3 regions of the Rhizobium sp. R339 genome follow, and region 1 is predicted to be linked to each of the others. Evidence: predicted binding sites of a transcription regulator. Region 1 holds the regulator's gene; each other region holds the start of a gene.
The links. The regulator PhoB, encoded in region 1, activates phosphate uptake and scavenging genes when phosphate is short. The targets are predictions, from matches to a motif close to TGTCATNNANCTGTCAT.

Region 1 (4,579 bases):
GTGAACCTGAACATCCGCGAAAACACCGTAACCGCCCTGATCGGCCCGTCGGGCTGCGGCAAGTCGACCTTCCTGCGGAGCCTCAACCGCATGAACGATACAATCGACGGCTGCCGGGTCACCGGCAAGATCACGCTCGACAGCGACGATATCTATGATCCCGATATTGACGTCGTGGAGCTTCGCGCCCGCGTCGGCATGGTCTTCCAGAAGCCGAACCCGTTCCCGAAGTCGATCTATGAAAACGTCTCCTACGGTCCGCGCATCCACGGCCTTGCCAAGTCGAAGGCCGACCTCGACCAGATCGTCGAGACCAGTCTGCAGCGCGCCGGCCTCTGGAACGAGGTCAAGGACCGCGTGCATGAATCCGGCACCGGCCTCTCCGGCGGTCAGCAGCAGCGCCTCTGCATTGCCCGCGCCGTCGCCGTCAGCCCTGAGGTCATCCTGATGGACGAGCCCTGCTCGGCGCTCGATCCGATCGCCACTGCCAAGGTCGAGGAGCTGATCCACGAGCTGCGCGAAAACTACACGATCGTCATCGTCACGCACTCCATGCAGCAGGCGGCCCGTGTTTCGCAGCGCACCGCCATGTTCCACCTCGGCAACCTCGTCGAGGAAAACGACACCGACAAGATGTTCACCAATCCGGACGATCCGCGCACCCAGGACTACATCATGGGCCGCTTCGGCTGATTCTGGCGACACGACGTCTTCCCGTTATTCGAGGATAAAGCCCATGGCATCGACACATATTTTTTCTGCCTATGATGATGATCTGAAGTTCCTGTCCAGGCGGATTTCCGAAATGGGCGGCCTGGCCGAGCAGATGGTCAGCGAATCCGTACGCGCGCTCGTCAATGGCGATACTGCGCTCGCCCAGAAGGTCATTTCGGACGACGTGATCCTCGATCACATGGAACGCGAGATCGGCGACAAGGCGATCGTCACCATCGCCCGCCGTCAGCCGATGGCATCGGACCTGCGCGAGATCATGGGTTCGATCCGGATCGCCGCCGATCTCGAACGCGTCGGCGATCTCGGCAAAAACACCGCCAAGCGCGTCATCGCCGTGCAGGCGACCGGCGTTCCCCGCAAGCTCGCCCGCGGTCTCGAGCATCTCTCAGAACTCGCGCTCGTGCAGCTCAAGGAAGTGCTCGACGTCTACACGACGCGCGCTGCCGACAAGGCCAAGTCGATCCGCGAACGCGACAACGAGATCGACGCCATGTACACCTCGCTGTTCCGCGAACTCCTGACCTACATGATGGAAGATCCGCGCAACATCACCAGCTGCACGCATCTTCTCTTCTGCGCCAAGAACATCGAGCGTATCGGCGACCACGCCACCAACATCGCCGAGACGATCTATTACATGGCGACCGGCGCACAGCCGGAAGGCGACCGTCCGAAGGACGACAGCGCCAACACCGTCGGCGCGGTCACGGAATAACCGTTCCGGGCCAGCCAGTTGCGCGCCCGCGCGGGCGCGCAGCGAGGTCACAGCCAATTCTGATTTTGCGCAGGATCCCGTGCTTAAATCGTCTTCGGTTTAAGGATCGTGCGCGAGGAGACCGAGACGCATGATCCCGAGAGTTGCAGTTGTTGAAGATGAAGAAGCCCTCAGCGTGCTTCTTCGTTACAATCTCGAAGCGGAAGGCTTCGAGGTCGATACCATCCTTCGCGGCGACGAAGCCGAGATCCGGCTCCAGGAGCGCACGCCCGATCTTCTCATCCTCGACTGGATGCTGCCCGGCGTCTCCGGCATCGAGCTCTGCCGGCGCCTGCGCATGCGGCCGGAAACCGAGCGTCTGCCGATCATCATGCTGACGGCGCGCGGCGAAGAGAGCGAGCGCGTCCGCGGGCTGTCGACCGGCGCCGACGATTACGTCGTCAAGCCGTTTTCGACCCCCGAGCTCGTCGCCCGCGTCAAGGCCATGCTGCGCCGCGCCCGGCCGGAGGTTCTGTCAACGGTACTGAAATGCGGCGATATCGAGCTCGACCGTGAAACGCACCGCGTCCATCGCAAGAGCCGCGAAGTCCGCCTCGGCCCCACCGAATTCCGCCTGCTGGAATTCCTGATGTCGTCGCCAGGCCGGGTCTTCTCCCGTTCGCAGCTTCTGGACGGCGTCTGGGGCCACGACATCTATGTCGACGAACGCACCGTCGACGTCCATGTCGGCCGCCTGCGCAAGGCGCTGAACTTCTCCAACATGCAGGACGTCATCCGCACCGTCCGCGGCGCCGGCTATTCGATGGAAGCGTGAGGCTAAAAGCCTAAGCTTCCGCCGCGATCGCCCTGCACATCTCCCGGACCACCGCCACATCCGTCTTGTTGCTGCTCTTCGCCTCGAAGCCGAAGGCGACGGCGCGGGGGTCGGCGCTTTCGATGGGTGAACTGCAGGAGCCATGGACCTCGCGGGCGCCGGTTGCCTGCAAGATAGCACCGACATTCGCGGGGCGGATGCCGCTGCCGGGCATGATGGATATGCGGCCGGCCGCCCTTGCCGAAAGGCGTTTCAGCGTTTCCAGGCCGTCTGGAGCCTTCAGCGCGCAGCCGGAGGTGAGGATGCGTTCGCAGCCGAGCTCGACCGCCTGTTCCAGCGCCTCATCGGCATCCGGCACCAGATCGAAGGCACGATGCAGCGTCGAGCCGAGGCCCATCGCATGCGCCTTCAGGCGGTGGATCAGCGGCATGTCGAGCGTACCGTCCGGCCGGTTGGCGCCGATGACGACACCGGCGAGGCCGGCGGCGCGCACGGCATCGATGTCGAGCATCATCGCCTCCTCGTCCGTCCTGCCGAAGATGAAGGGGCCGGCATGCGGGCGGATCATTGCGTAGACGGGGATGGGCGCTCTGGCAGCGATCAGCATCAGGCTCGGCAGCGGCGTCAAGCCGCCGAGTTCCAGCGCCGAGCAAAGCTCGATGCGGCCGGCGCCGCCTTCGATGGCGGCGGCCAAGCCCTCGGCGCTGTCGACGCAGACCTCAAGCAAAATCGTCATGCTGCACTCTCCCTGGCGCCCTCCTCCGCCTGCCGCATGGCTTGCGAGAGAGATTGCGACGTAATTCTTGCCGCCGCCTCGATGATGACGGCGCAGGCATCGGCGGCGGCTTTGCGGTGGTTGAAGGCGACGTGATAGGACATCGGCAAATGCTCGTCGAGATCGACGATGCGCACCTTGTCGGCGATCGGCATGGCGCTGACGCGGCCGAGGAAGGAGACGTAGCCGTGATTGGCGACGAGATCGACGATCACGGGCAGTGAATCCGCCGCGGTGATATCCTGGCTACGAAAGCGCCGGTTCGGTGCGCGTTCGTCGCTGAAAGCCATGGCCGCGTGGCCGAGGCCGGTGCGCGGGCTCGGCATGCAGATCGCATGGCCGGCGACGAGATCGGCAACCGTCATTTCCGTGCTTTGCGGCGGCGCGATCACCACCATGTCGGTCCGCAGCAGCTCGCGATGCCGGAAGCTCTCCAGCCCGAAGACAGAATCCAGGATCGCGACATCGATGCGGCCGCTTTTCAGCGCCTCGCGCAGATCGTCGGCAGTCATCGAGACCAGCGAGATAGTATTGTTGCTGCGCCGAGCGTTCCACTCCGACACCAGCGACCCAAGGCAGCGCGCGACCCAGCTTTCCGAACCGGTCGGGATGATCGAGCCGATGCGCAGCGACCGGGCCGTGCGCCGATACCGTTCGTCGGCCGAAGCCTTCAGATCGTCCCACGCCTGGCTGATCGTCACGAAGATCTGGTAGGCGCGCCTGCCCTCCTCCGTCAGAGCCGAGCCCTGCGCCTGCCGCTCGAAGAGGCGGGCGTCCAGAAATTTCTCAAGATTGGCAAGCTGGAGCGAAAGCTGCGGCTGACCGAGACGCAGCCGGCGGGCGGCGCGATTGATGCTGCCCTGGTCGGCGACTTCGAGGAAACGTTCGATGGTGACGATCTTGACCGGGATGCGGGATGCCCAGGCCTGGTAGGCATCGGCGGCCGCGCTGTCATGACCGGTCAACTGCCCCAATTGCGCTATCGCAGCCGCGATCGGCTCCAGCCCCTCCAGCACTCGGTCGCTTGCGAGCAGCGTCACCAGCTCGCCGGCGGTGCGTTCCGTGAGCTTCATGGCCAGTTCGGTTTCGAGATTGCGGATCGCCGTCGAGACGGTGGAGGGCGACAGCTGGAAGCGCCGCGCGGTATCGCGGATCGAACCTGATGTCAGGACATGGTTTGCGATGAACAGGGCACCGAGATGCAAACAGAGACCTCCGGAAAGCGCTGGAAAAACCGGACGATATGATGTGTTCAGGAAAAAAGATATCCCTGCTTTCTGATCGGCGGGCTATCGTTGCCGTCACAGAAATCCGGGCGGCGAGAAATCGTAAGAAAGAGCACCGGATCGCCGTGGAAACACGCAAGGGGACAAAAACAAATCGCACCGGCCTTGGAAAAGGGAATGCGTTTCCGCGCGCGCAGATGCGTTCGCCGCCATAATCGTCGGTGCGACGGCAAATACTGGAGGGGGCTTGCATCGATTTTTCGGATGGGCACGCTATTTCCATGACGCACGCAATTCCGGCATGATGGCGGCCT
Region 2 (4,579 bases), on a different contig from region 1:
TAGATCGAGGAAAAGGCGTTGAGCACCGCATGGCTCGACTGCTGGATGGCGACACCGATCAGGAGCAGCAGCAAATGCGGCTCGCGCAGCCCGCTGCCGGTGGCGGCCGGTAGGTCGATCGGCTGGCCGCGCCGCCGCGTCGGCCCGATACGCGGACAGAAGATCGCCATCACGACGGTCATGGTGAAACCGAACACCATGACGACGAGCACCATCCCGCCGCCCCAGCGGCCGATCAGCTGGCCGCCGACCAGCGTCGAGACGATGAAGGCGACCGAACCCCACACCCGCATCGACCCATAATCGAGCCCCCAACGGCGCACACCCGAGATGACGATCGATTCCACCACGGGCACATAGGGCGCGAAGGTGGCGCCCTGAAGCGCGAAGACGATCGTCACCGGCCAGAAGCTGGTCGTCCAGTACAGTGCGATCGCCGTCAGCAGCGACAGAGAGCCGGACCAGAGGAGCACGTCGGCGCGCTCCTTCAGGCGGTCGGCGATCATGGCGACCACAGGCGCCACCAGCACGCGGACGACCATCGGTATGGCAAGGATGATGCCGATCTCATGATCGCTGAAACTGTGGGTTTCGAGCCATACCGGGAAGAACGGCAGGACAACGCCGTTGACGAGCAGCGGCGCGCAATAGGAAAGCGCACTGAGCAGCCGGAAGCGCGGCGGCGCTCCCTCACCCGGGAGATGTTGAGCGGGAATCATGGGTGGACCTGAAGGAAACTGATCCTTGTCCTAACACAGCACCCTAGGGACGACTATTGCGAGAAATAGCCGTCCGGAAACGTTTTAGAAAATAAATAGGGCCTGTCACCTCGCGGTAACGGCTAAATTGCTGCAGTGCCGCCGCGGCAAGCGGCGACGCCGAAATCAGGCGGCCTGCGGGGCGAGCTCCGCGTCTTCGGAGCGCTCGACGGCAACAAGCGCCGGCACGGTGCTCGCAAGCGCCCGCCAGGTGATCAGCTCGAAGGTGCCGTCCTCATGTTCGGCGACCGCCGTGCAGCTTTCCACCCAGTCGCCGGTATTGATGTAGCGGATCCCGTCCATGTCCTGGATCACCGCGTGGTGGATATGGCCGCAGATCACGCCGTCGGCGCCGCTCTTGCGGGCTTCTTCGGTCACGACACGCTCGAATTCACCGATGAAATTGACCGCATGCTTGACCTGCAGCTTGGCCCATGCGGAAAACGACCAGTAAGGCATGCCGAGGCGGCGGCGGACGGCCGCGAGCAGAATGTTGATGCGGATGGCCGTATCGTAAGCCCAGTCGCCGAGATAGGCGAGCAGCCGGGCGTTGCGGACGACGACGTCGAATTCGTCGCCGTGCAGGATCAGGTATTTCTTGCCGTCGGCGCCGTCATGCATCATGCGCTCGACGACTTCGATGCCGCCGAAATGCATGCCCGGGAAGTCGCGCAGGAATTCATCGTGATTGCCGGGGATGTAGACGACGCGTGTGCCCTTGCGCGCCTTGCGCAGCAGCTTCTGGACCACGTCGTTGCACACCTGCGGCCAATACCAGCTGCGCTTCAGGCGCCAGCCATCGACGATGTCGCCGACGAGCACGATCGTATCGGCTTCATGGTAGCGCAGAAAATCCAGGAGGAAATCAGCCTTCGCGGCCTTCGAGCCGAGGTGCACATCGGAAATGAAGAGTGTGCGGAAATGCCTGGGTTCCATCATGTCTGTCACGAACAGTGCTCGTGCCCCATCTTTCATCTAGCCTTCCAAAACCAGACTCGTGTTTCAGGAAGATGACAAGTTGGGGAAAAGCCCTGCAAACCTGTCGTTTGCGCGCCGGGCGGCATCCTGCATGGCATGTTGCCCTGGGCATGGAGCGCGTTCATGATGGCGCCGATTCCTATCGGACAATGGGGGATGGCTGATGCGTCTCTTTCTCGTTCGCCACGGCGAATCCCTCGGCAACATCGACGAGCGCGCGTATCGCCAATTCGGCGATCACAACGTGCCGCTGACCCAATGGGGCTATCGACAGGCGGCGGAGGCAGGCACCGTCATCGCCTCCTATCTCGAGGGCTTGCCGAGCCAGGGGTTCCAGAAGCTGCACATCTGGTATTCGCCGTTTCTGAGGACCCGGCAGAGCAAGGATGCGCTGCTTCAAGCGCTGCCGGAGAATTTCATCGGCGATGTCAGGGAGGATTATCTGCTGCGCGAGCAGGATTTCGGCCTCTTCACGGAAATCTACGATCACGCCGAGCAAAGGCAGAAATTCCCCGAGGAATTCGAAAAATGGGCAAGGCTGCGCAACAACAGCGGCAAGTTTTACGCGCGTCCGCCGGATGGCGAAAGCCGCGCGGATGTGGCGCAGCGGGTGCGCCTGTTCCTCCAGACCGTCATGCACGAGGCCGAAAGCGGCGACCATAATGTTGCGATCGTCGGCCACGGCGTCACCAACCGCGCCGTCGAGATGAATTTCCTCCATCACTCCGTCGATTGGTTCGAGCGCTCCGATAATCCCGGAAATGCCGACATCACGCTGATCGAGGGCACGCGCCGCCAAGGCTACGACACCATCCTGCTGCACCAGGCCGCCGACCGCCAGCCGGGACAGGAAAATCAGCTGCGGGACGCCCATGGCGCCGACATCACGCTCACGCCGAAAACCGGCGGATAGCCCAAGGCAATCCGCCGGCGCTTTACGTCATGTCGCCGACGTCACGGTCGCCGGCTCCTCGCTTGCCGCGGCCTCTTCGTTCACCGCCGCCGGCCGCTTCGTCCTCAGCAGACGCAGCACGAAGACGAAAAAGACGGGAACGAAGAAGATCGCCAGCACCGTCGCCGAGATCATGCCGCCGAGCACGCCCGTGCCGATCGCATTCTGGCTTGAAGCGCTGGGACCGGTGGCGATTGCCAGGGGCACGACGCCAAGCGTGAAGGCGAGCGAGGTCATGATGATCGGCCGGAAGCGGAGACGAGCGCCTTCGATCGCGGCATCCATCAGCGATTTGCCCTCGGCAAAGCCGTCCTTGGCGAATTCCACGATCAGGATCGCGTTTTTGGCCGAAAGGCCGATGATCGCGATCAGGCCGACCTTGAAGTAGATGTCGTTGGACATGTCGCGGCTCATCACTGCGAGCACGCAGCCGAGCACGCCGAGCGGCACGACCAGCATCACCGACAGCGGGATCGACCAGCTCTCGTAAAGGCCCGACAGCAGCAGGAAGACGAAGAGGATGCTGAGGCCGAAAAGGATCGGTGCCTGGGTGCCCGACCTGATTTCCTCCAGCGATTGCCCCGTCCATTCGAAGCCGAAGCCCTCGGGAAGTTCCGAAGCCAGCCGCTCCATTTCGGCGATCGCCGCGCCCGACGAATAGCCCGGCGCCGGTGCGCCCGAGAGGCGAACGGCGGGGTAGCCGTTGTAGCCGACGATCTGCGCCGGTCCCTTGCGCCATTCGGCGATGGCGAACGATGACAATGGCACCATGCCGCCGCTCGCATTGCGCACGTTGAGCTTCATCAGGTCTTCGGCTTGAAGCCTGCTCTTGTCCTGCGCCTGCACGATGACGCGCTGCATGCGGCCCGAATTCGGGAAGTCGTTGACATAACTCGAGCCGAGATTGGCGGTGATCGTGCTGTTGATGTCGGCGAAGGCGACGCCGAAGGTGTTTGCCTTCTCGCGGTCGATGACGAGTACCAATTGCGCCGAATCCGGCATGCCTTCCGGCCGGACGCCCGCGATCACCGGGTTCTGCGACGCCTTGCCGAGCAGCATTCCCGCCGCCTCGGTCAGAGCCGCCTGCCCCTTCGCGCCGCGATCCTGAAGACGGAAGGTGAAGCCGTTGGTCGTGCCGAAACCTTCGATCGGCGGCGGCGACAGGGCAAAGGACGTCGCGTCTTTCAGCGCAAACAGCTGCATGTTGACGCGATTGGAGATCTCCTGCACCGAATTGCCCTCGCCGCGCTCGGCCCAGTCCTTGAGCGTCACGAAGACGAGCGCCGCGTTCGGGCCCTGCCCCGAAAAGCTGAAACCCTGGATCGCGACAATATTGTCGACGGCCGGCTCTTTCCGGAAGATCGCTTCGATGCTCTCCAGCGATGCCACCGTCCGGTTCCGGCTCGCCTCCGGCGGGCCTTGCACGTCGACGATCAGGAAGCCCTGGTCCTCATCCGGCACGAAGCTGCTCGGCAGGTTGACGAAGAGATAGCCGAGACCGACGACCAGCGCGACATAGACGGCCATCATCCGCCAGGAGCGCTTTGCCAGTCCGCCGACGGTGCGGGCATAGCGGCCGGTCAGCCGGTCGAAATTGCGATTGAACCAGCCGGCAATGCCTTCCTTCTCGTGATGGCCCTTGATTGGCTTCAGGAAGGTGGCGCACAGCGCCGGCGTCAGCGACAGCGCCAGGAATGCCGAGAACAGGATCGAGACAACCATGGTCAGGCTGAACTGGCGATAGATGATGCCGGTGGAGCCCGGGAAGAAGGCCATCGGCACGAAGACGCAGGAGAGCACCAGCGTGATCCCGAGGATCGCGCCTGTGATCTGCCGCATCGCCTTCTTGGTCGCTTCCTTGGGCGACAGCCCTTCCACAGCCATCAGGCGC
Region 3 (4,579 bases), on a different contig from region 1:
GGAAGTCGGTGTTGAGCAGCGGCGCATCCTTCGAGCCTGCGGGAACGTGATTGAACATGCCGGCCGACATTTCGAGCCAGTTCTTCACCTGAGCGCCGGTGATCGCCACGGCCTGGACCGTGTTCGGATAAAGATAGAGGTCGGCGACGTTCTTGATGGCGATGTCGCCGGCCGGAACGTCGGTGTAATAATCCGCGCCGCCGCGCCCGCCGGCCTTGAAGGGGGCCGCGGCCGAAAGCACCGGCAGATCCTTATACTCGGTGTCGGCGAGCATCTGCTTGATGTACCAGGTCTGAGCCTGGCTGACGACCTGGACGGAGGGATCGTCGGCGACGAGTGCGAAATAGGAATAGAGCGGCGCGGAGGTCTTGCCGACGGGGGTGCGGACATAGGCGAGCGTCGCCTCGTGCTCGGCCTTGGCGGCCTCGACCACTTCTTTCTTGTCGGCGTAGTCGGCCACCACCTTCTTCTTGTCGTCGCGGTGATAGATCGGCCGTGCTTCCGAGGTGAAGTCGACGATCTTCCAGCTGTTGCCGTCCTTTTCGAGCAGCAGGTCGATAAGGCCGAGATGCGAGCCCCAGAAGCCGGCCATCACTGCGGGCTTGCCATGCAGCGTGCCCTTGACGGGGTCGGCATTGGCGATGCCGTCCCAGCTCTTCGGGCCGGGGAAGACGAGATGCTGATGGCCGGTGAAGATCGCGTCGATCCCTTCGACGGCGGCGAGATGCAACGAGGCGTTCTCCATCTTTTCGGAGGGCGCGGCTCCGTCGATGCCGGAATGGGACAGCGCGATGACGATATCGGCGCCGGCTTCCTTCATGGCGGGGACCCAGGCTTTGGCGGCCTCGACGATATCGCGCGTCTGCGCCTTGCCCTCGAGGTTCTTGACGTCCCAGAGCATGATCTGCGGCGGCACGAAGCCGATGAAGCCGATCTTGACCGGGCTCTCCTTGCCGGCGCCGTCCTTGATCTGTTTTTCCAGGATGACGTAGGGCTTGAAGAACAGGTCGTCCTGCTTCGGGTCCGAGGCGAGCTGGCCCTTGGTCAGGTTGGCGCAGACGAAGGGGAAATTCGCGCCTGACAGAACCTTGAACATGAAGTCGAGGCCGTAATTGAACTCGTGATTGCCGAGCGTGCCGACCGAATAGCCGAGCGTGTTCATCGCCTTGATGACAGGATGGATGTCGCCGTCCTTCATGCCGTGCTGATAGGCCATATAGTCGCCCATCGGATTGCCCTGCAGCACGTCGCCATTATCGATCAGCAGCGAGTTGGCGGCTTCCGCGCGGATATTGTCAATGATCGTTCCGGTACGCGAAAGGCCCATCGTGTCGTTCGGCTTGTCGGCATAATAGTCATAGGGGAAGACGTTGACGTGAATGTCGGTCGTTTCCATCAGCCGCAGATGCGCCTGGTTGGCGCTGGCCCGCGCGCTGAAAGGGTGCAGCAGCACCAGAGCGGAAGTCGCGGCGAGACCGCCGAGCAGGGAACGGCGGCTCATGACGCCGACATCGAAAATGGAAGACATGGAAACCTCTCCTTCAAAGATCATGCATCGTCCGGCCCGTCAGAATTAGGACGATTTGGCGAGGAGTACACTTCAAAAATGACGGGACGGCAAAACAATCCGGGCGAAAGGCGGCGTGGTTTTAAAATACAATTTATGGTAAAGTCGTCGGGCTGACATCCATCGGGGGACTGGATCATGAGCCGGGTCGTCATCGCAATGGTCGGAGGTTTCGGAGGCACCGCGCCCAGTCTGGTCGACAAGGCGCAGGCGCTCTACAGCGGCGACGTGGAGAAATGGCTGACGAGCACCGCAAATCCGTGGATCTCGGTTGCCTGTGCGCTCGGCGCCATCACGGTCTTCTTCGTCATCGGCGCCGCGATCGCCCTGATCTACCGCGAGCAGCAGCTGCAGAAGGCGCTTCTCCTCGGCATCGGCGCGCCGGCTCTCATCATGGCGGCCGCGCAAGGCAGTTCGGTCAACCCGAAGCCGATCGAAGTCAAGCCGGCCGAAGTCAGGCCGGTCTCCAGCCTCTTTTCCATTGCCGGTGCCGCCTATGCCCAGGACGGCAATCGCTCGCTGCCGCCCCGTGTCGAACTGAGGGTCAATCCGGGCTGGACTGAGGGCGAATGTCAGACCTGCGATATCAAATTCCTTGGCAGCGACGGCCAGATCATCGCCAGCGAGCCCCTTTCAGCAAGCCCGGCGCCCGGCGCCGTCAACGTGCCCCTCGGCACGGAGACGATCGTGCTGTCAGGCGCCAACGCCAACAGCGCCGCCATCGATGTCAGGAATCTGGATGCCAAGCTGCCGCAGACTCAAGGCCCGGTCACCCTCGACGTCAACGTCAACCGCAGCTACTGGAACGACCTCAGCCGCTCCTTCGGCGCCAAGACGGTGCAGCCTTATGATTTCAGCGTCGACGTCGCCAAGTGAGGCGGGCGGCCGCCGCCGCTATTCGGTCTGACCAGCGGACGCACCGCCAGCACCGGCCGTATTTCCTTGTGGAAAAATCGGAAATAGGAGGAAACCTGAGCGCGTGCATTCGAATTCACGTCGAACTGGATGCCGACGCGGCCATTGTGCTTCCAGCGGATGATGCCCTCCAGCAGTCCGAGGTTTTCCGCTTCGATCCGCACCTTGCTGCCGGAGGCGGCGTGAACCGGTCCCTTCGTCTCCAGAGCGGCGCCTGTTGCCGAGAGGTTGAGGATGCGGACATCCACCTCGGTGTTCAGATATCTCATATTGCCGAAGACACGGCAGTTTTTGCGGTCGGCCTTCCGGGCCGTAATTTTCAGGTTGCGCGTCATACTGTCTCCCTTGGACATCGCGATGGGAGCATAGCGCCGGAAAATTGAAATGGTTTTAGGGGCTTGGCTAAAATTGCAGTGAAACGTCATTTGGCTGCGGCGGCCGTCCGGCGTCCCACAACATGCTCGCGCCAGATGGTGAAGATGCCGGCGGCGACGACGATGACCGAGCCGATGATGGTGTTGAGACTGAGCGTTTCGTCGTAGATCGTCACACCGATGATCGAGGCGTAGACCAGTGATAGATAGGTTAGCGGCTGGACGGCGGCGGCATCGAGGAGATCGTAGGCGCGGATCAGGAAATAATGGCTGGAAATGCTGGTCATGCAGACGAGCGCCATCCAGCCCCAGTCTCCGGGCGACATCCAGCTCCAATAGAACGGGCCGATGATGGTCATCGCGATGCCGCCGATGACGCCGGTATAGAAGAAGCTGGTCATCGACGAATCGTCGCGGCTTACGAGACGCGTGGCGATGACATAGAAGGCGAAGTTGAAGCAGGAAATGATGGCCAGCAGCAGTTTCACATCGAAAAACTCGCCTTCCGGCTTCAGGATCAGCAGCACCCCGAAAAGTCCGGCGCCGATCGCCATCCACCGTCGCCAGCCGACGCGCTCGCCGAGGATCGGCATCGACAGCAGCGCGATCAGGATCGGTGTGGCGGAAAAGATCGCTTGTGAACGGGCAAGGCCGATCACGGCAAAACAGGTGATGGCCAGAACCACCTGGACGGCAAGCAGCACGCCGCGCACTACCTGTAGGGCAGGGCGTTTGGTGCGGGCAGTCGCTTTGAGACCACCGCGCATCTTCGAAGCGAGGATGATCGTGAACAGCGCGAAGGCCCAGTAGCGGATCATCGTCACGAAGATCGGCGGGTAGGCAGACGCCAGATGTTTCGAGATGGCGTCCTGAAGAGAGAAGATGGTGATCGCCAGAAGAGCGAAAATATAACCGTGAGTCTTCGATGTCATAATATGCCGATGAGCGGGAAACGCCCGCGCGCACCGAAAGTCTGGGCAGGCTTTCGGCAAATATGCAAGGCCTCAAAGTCCGACATTTGGCCTGTCGATGATTTCTCTGAGCGCGAAGCTCGAATTGATCTTGACCACGTGGGGCAGGGCCGACAGCCAGTCGCGATGGATGCGTTCGTAATCTTCCAGATCGCGGGCGGCGACCCTGAGGATATAGTCATATTCGCCCGACATCAGATAGCAGACGAGCACGTTGGGGCAGAGCTTCACCGCCGCCTCGAATTCCGCCAGCGTCTTGGCGAACTGGCCGGAGAGCGAGATATGCACGATGGCGATCATCTTGTAGTCGAGCGCCTTGTGCGAAAGCCGTGCATGGTAGCCATCAATGACGCCGCTTCTCTCGAGAATGTCGAGCCGGCGCGAACAGGCTGAAGCCGACAGTCCGATCCTTTCGGCAAGCTCGGCATTGGTGATGCGCGCATCGGCCTGAAGTACCTTGAGAATCGCAAGATCGATGGTGTCGAGATCAGCCATTCGTAGAACTTTTGAAAAAAGACGATGAAGACGCAATAATCTCCGAAAAATCGCATTTCTGCAAATCGTCTTTGCAAGGACATTTCGCGGTCTTGGTGGTTGGATTCATCCTCAGAGGAGATCCGCAATCGCGGAGACAATAGGAGAGGAACGCGCATGCGTGTCGGTTGCCCGAAGGAAATCAAGAATCATGAATATCGCGTCGGCCTGACGCCGGCTTCGGTGCGCGAATATGTGGCCCATGGCCATGAAGTCTG

Region 2: a site for PhoB is predicted at 1,758-1,774, ahead of ATY76_RS07805 (UDP-2,3-diacylglucosamine diphosphatase). Genes of this name have one in related genera too.
Region 3: a site for PhoB is predicted at 1,671-1,687, ahead of ATY76_RS13400 (bifunctional 2',3'-cyclic-nucleotide 2'-phosphodiesterase/3'-nucleotidase). Genes of this name have one in related genera too.

What each region holds. Positions count from the first base shown of each region.
Region 1 covers NZ_LOKV01000023.1:433,430-438,008, reverse strand. The annotation lists gene pstB (phosphate ABC transporter ATP-binding protein PstB) at 1-693, shown strand, start outside; gene phoU (phosphate signaling complex protein PhoU) at 737-1,450, shown strand; gene phoB (phosphate regulon transcriptional regulator PhoB) at 1,581-2,264, shown strand; gene ATY76_RS21415 (copper homeostasis protein CutC) at 2,275-3,000, opposite strand; gene ATY76_RS21410 (LysR family transcriptional regulator) at 2,997-4,244, opposite strand.
Region 2 covers NZ_LOKV01000004.1:5,789-10,367, reverse strand. The annotation lists gene ATY76_RS07810 (MFS transporter) at 1-719, opposite strand, end outside; gene ATY76_RS07805 (UDP-2,3-diacylglucosamine diphosphatase) at 885-1,697, opposite strand; gene ATY76_RS07800 (phosphoglycerate mutase family protein) at 1,900-2,649, shown strand; gene ATY76_RS07795 (efflux RND transporter permease subunit) at 2,677-4,579, opposite strand, start outside.
Region 3 covers NZ_LOKV01000010.1:50,728-55,306, forward strand. The annotation lists gene ATY76_RS13400 (bifunctional 2',3'-cyclic-nucleotide 2'-phosphodiesterase/3'-nucleotidase) at 1-1,528, opposite strand, end outside; gene ATY76_RS13405 (hypothetical protein) at 1,706-2,443, shown strand; gene ATY76_RS13410 (PilZ domain-containing protein) at 2,413-2,817, opposite strand; gene ATY76_RS13415 (DMT family transporter) at 2,904-3,788, opposite strand; gene ATY76_RS13420 (Lrp/AsnC family transcriptional regulator) at 3,861-4,322, opposite strand; gene ald (alanine dehydrogenase) at 4,479-4,579, shown strand, end outside.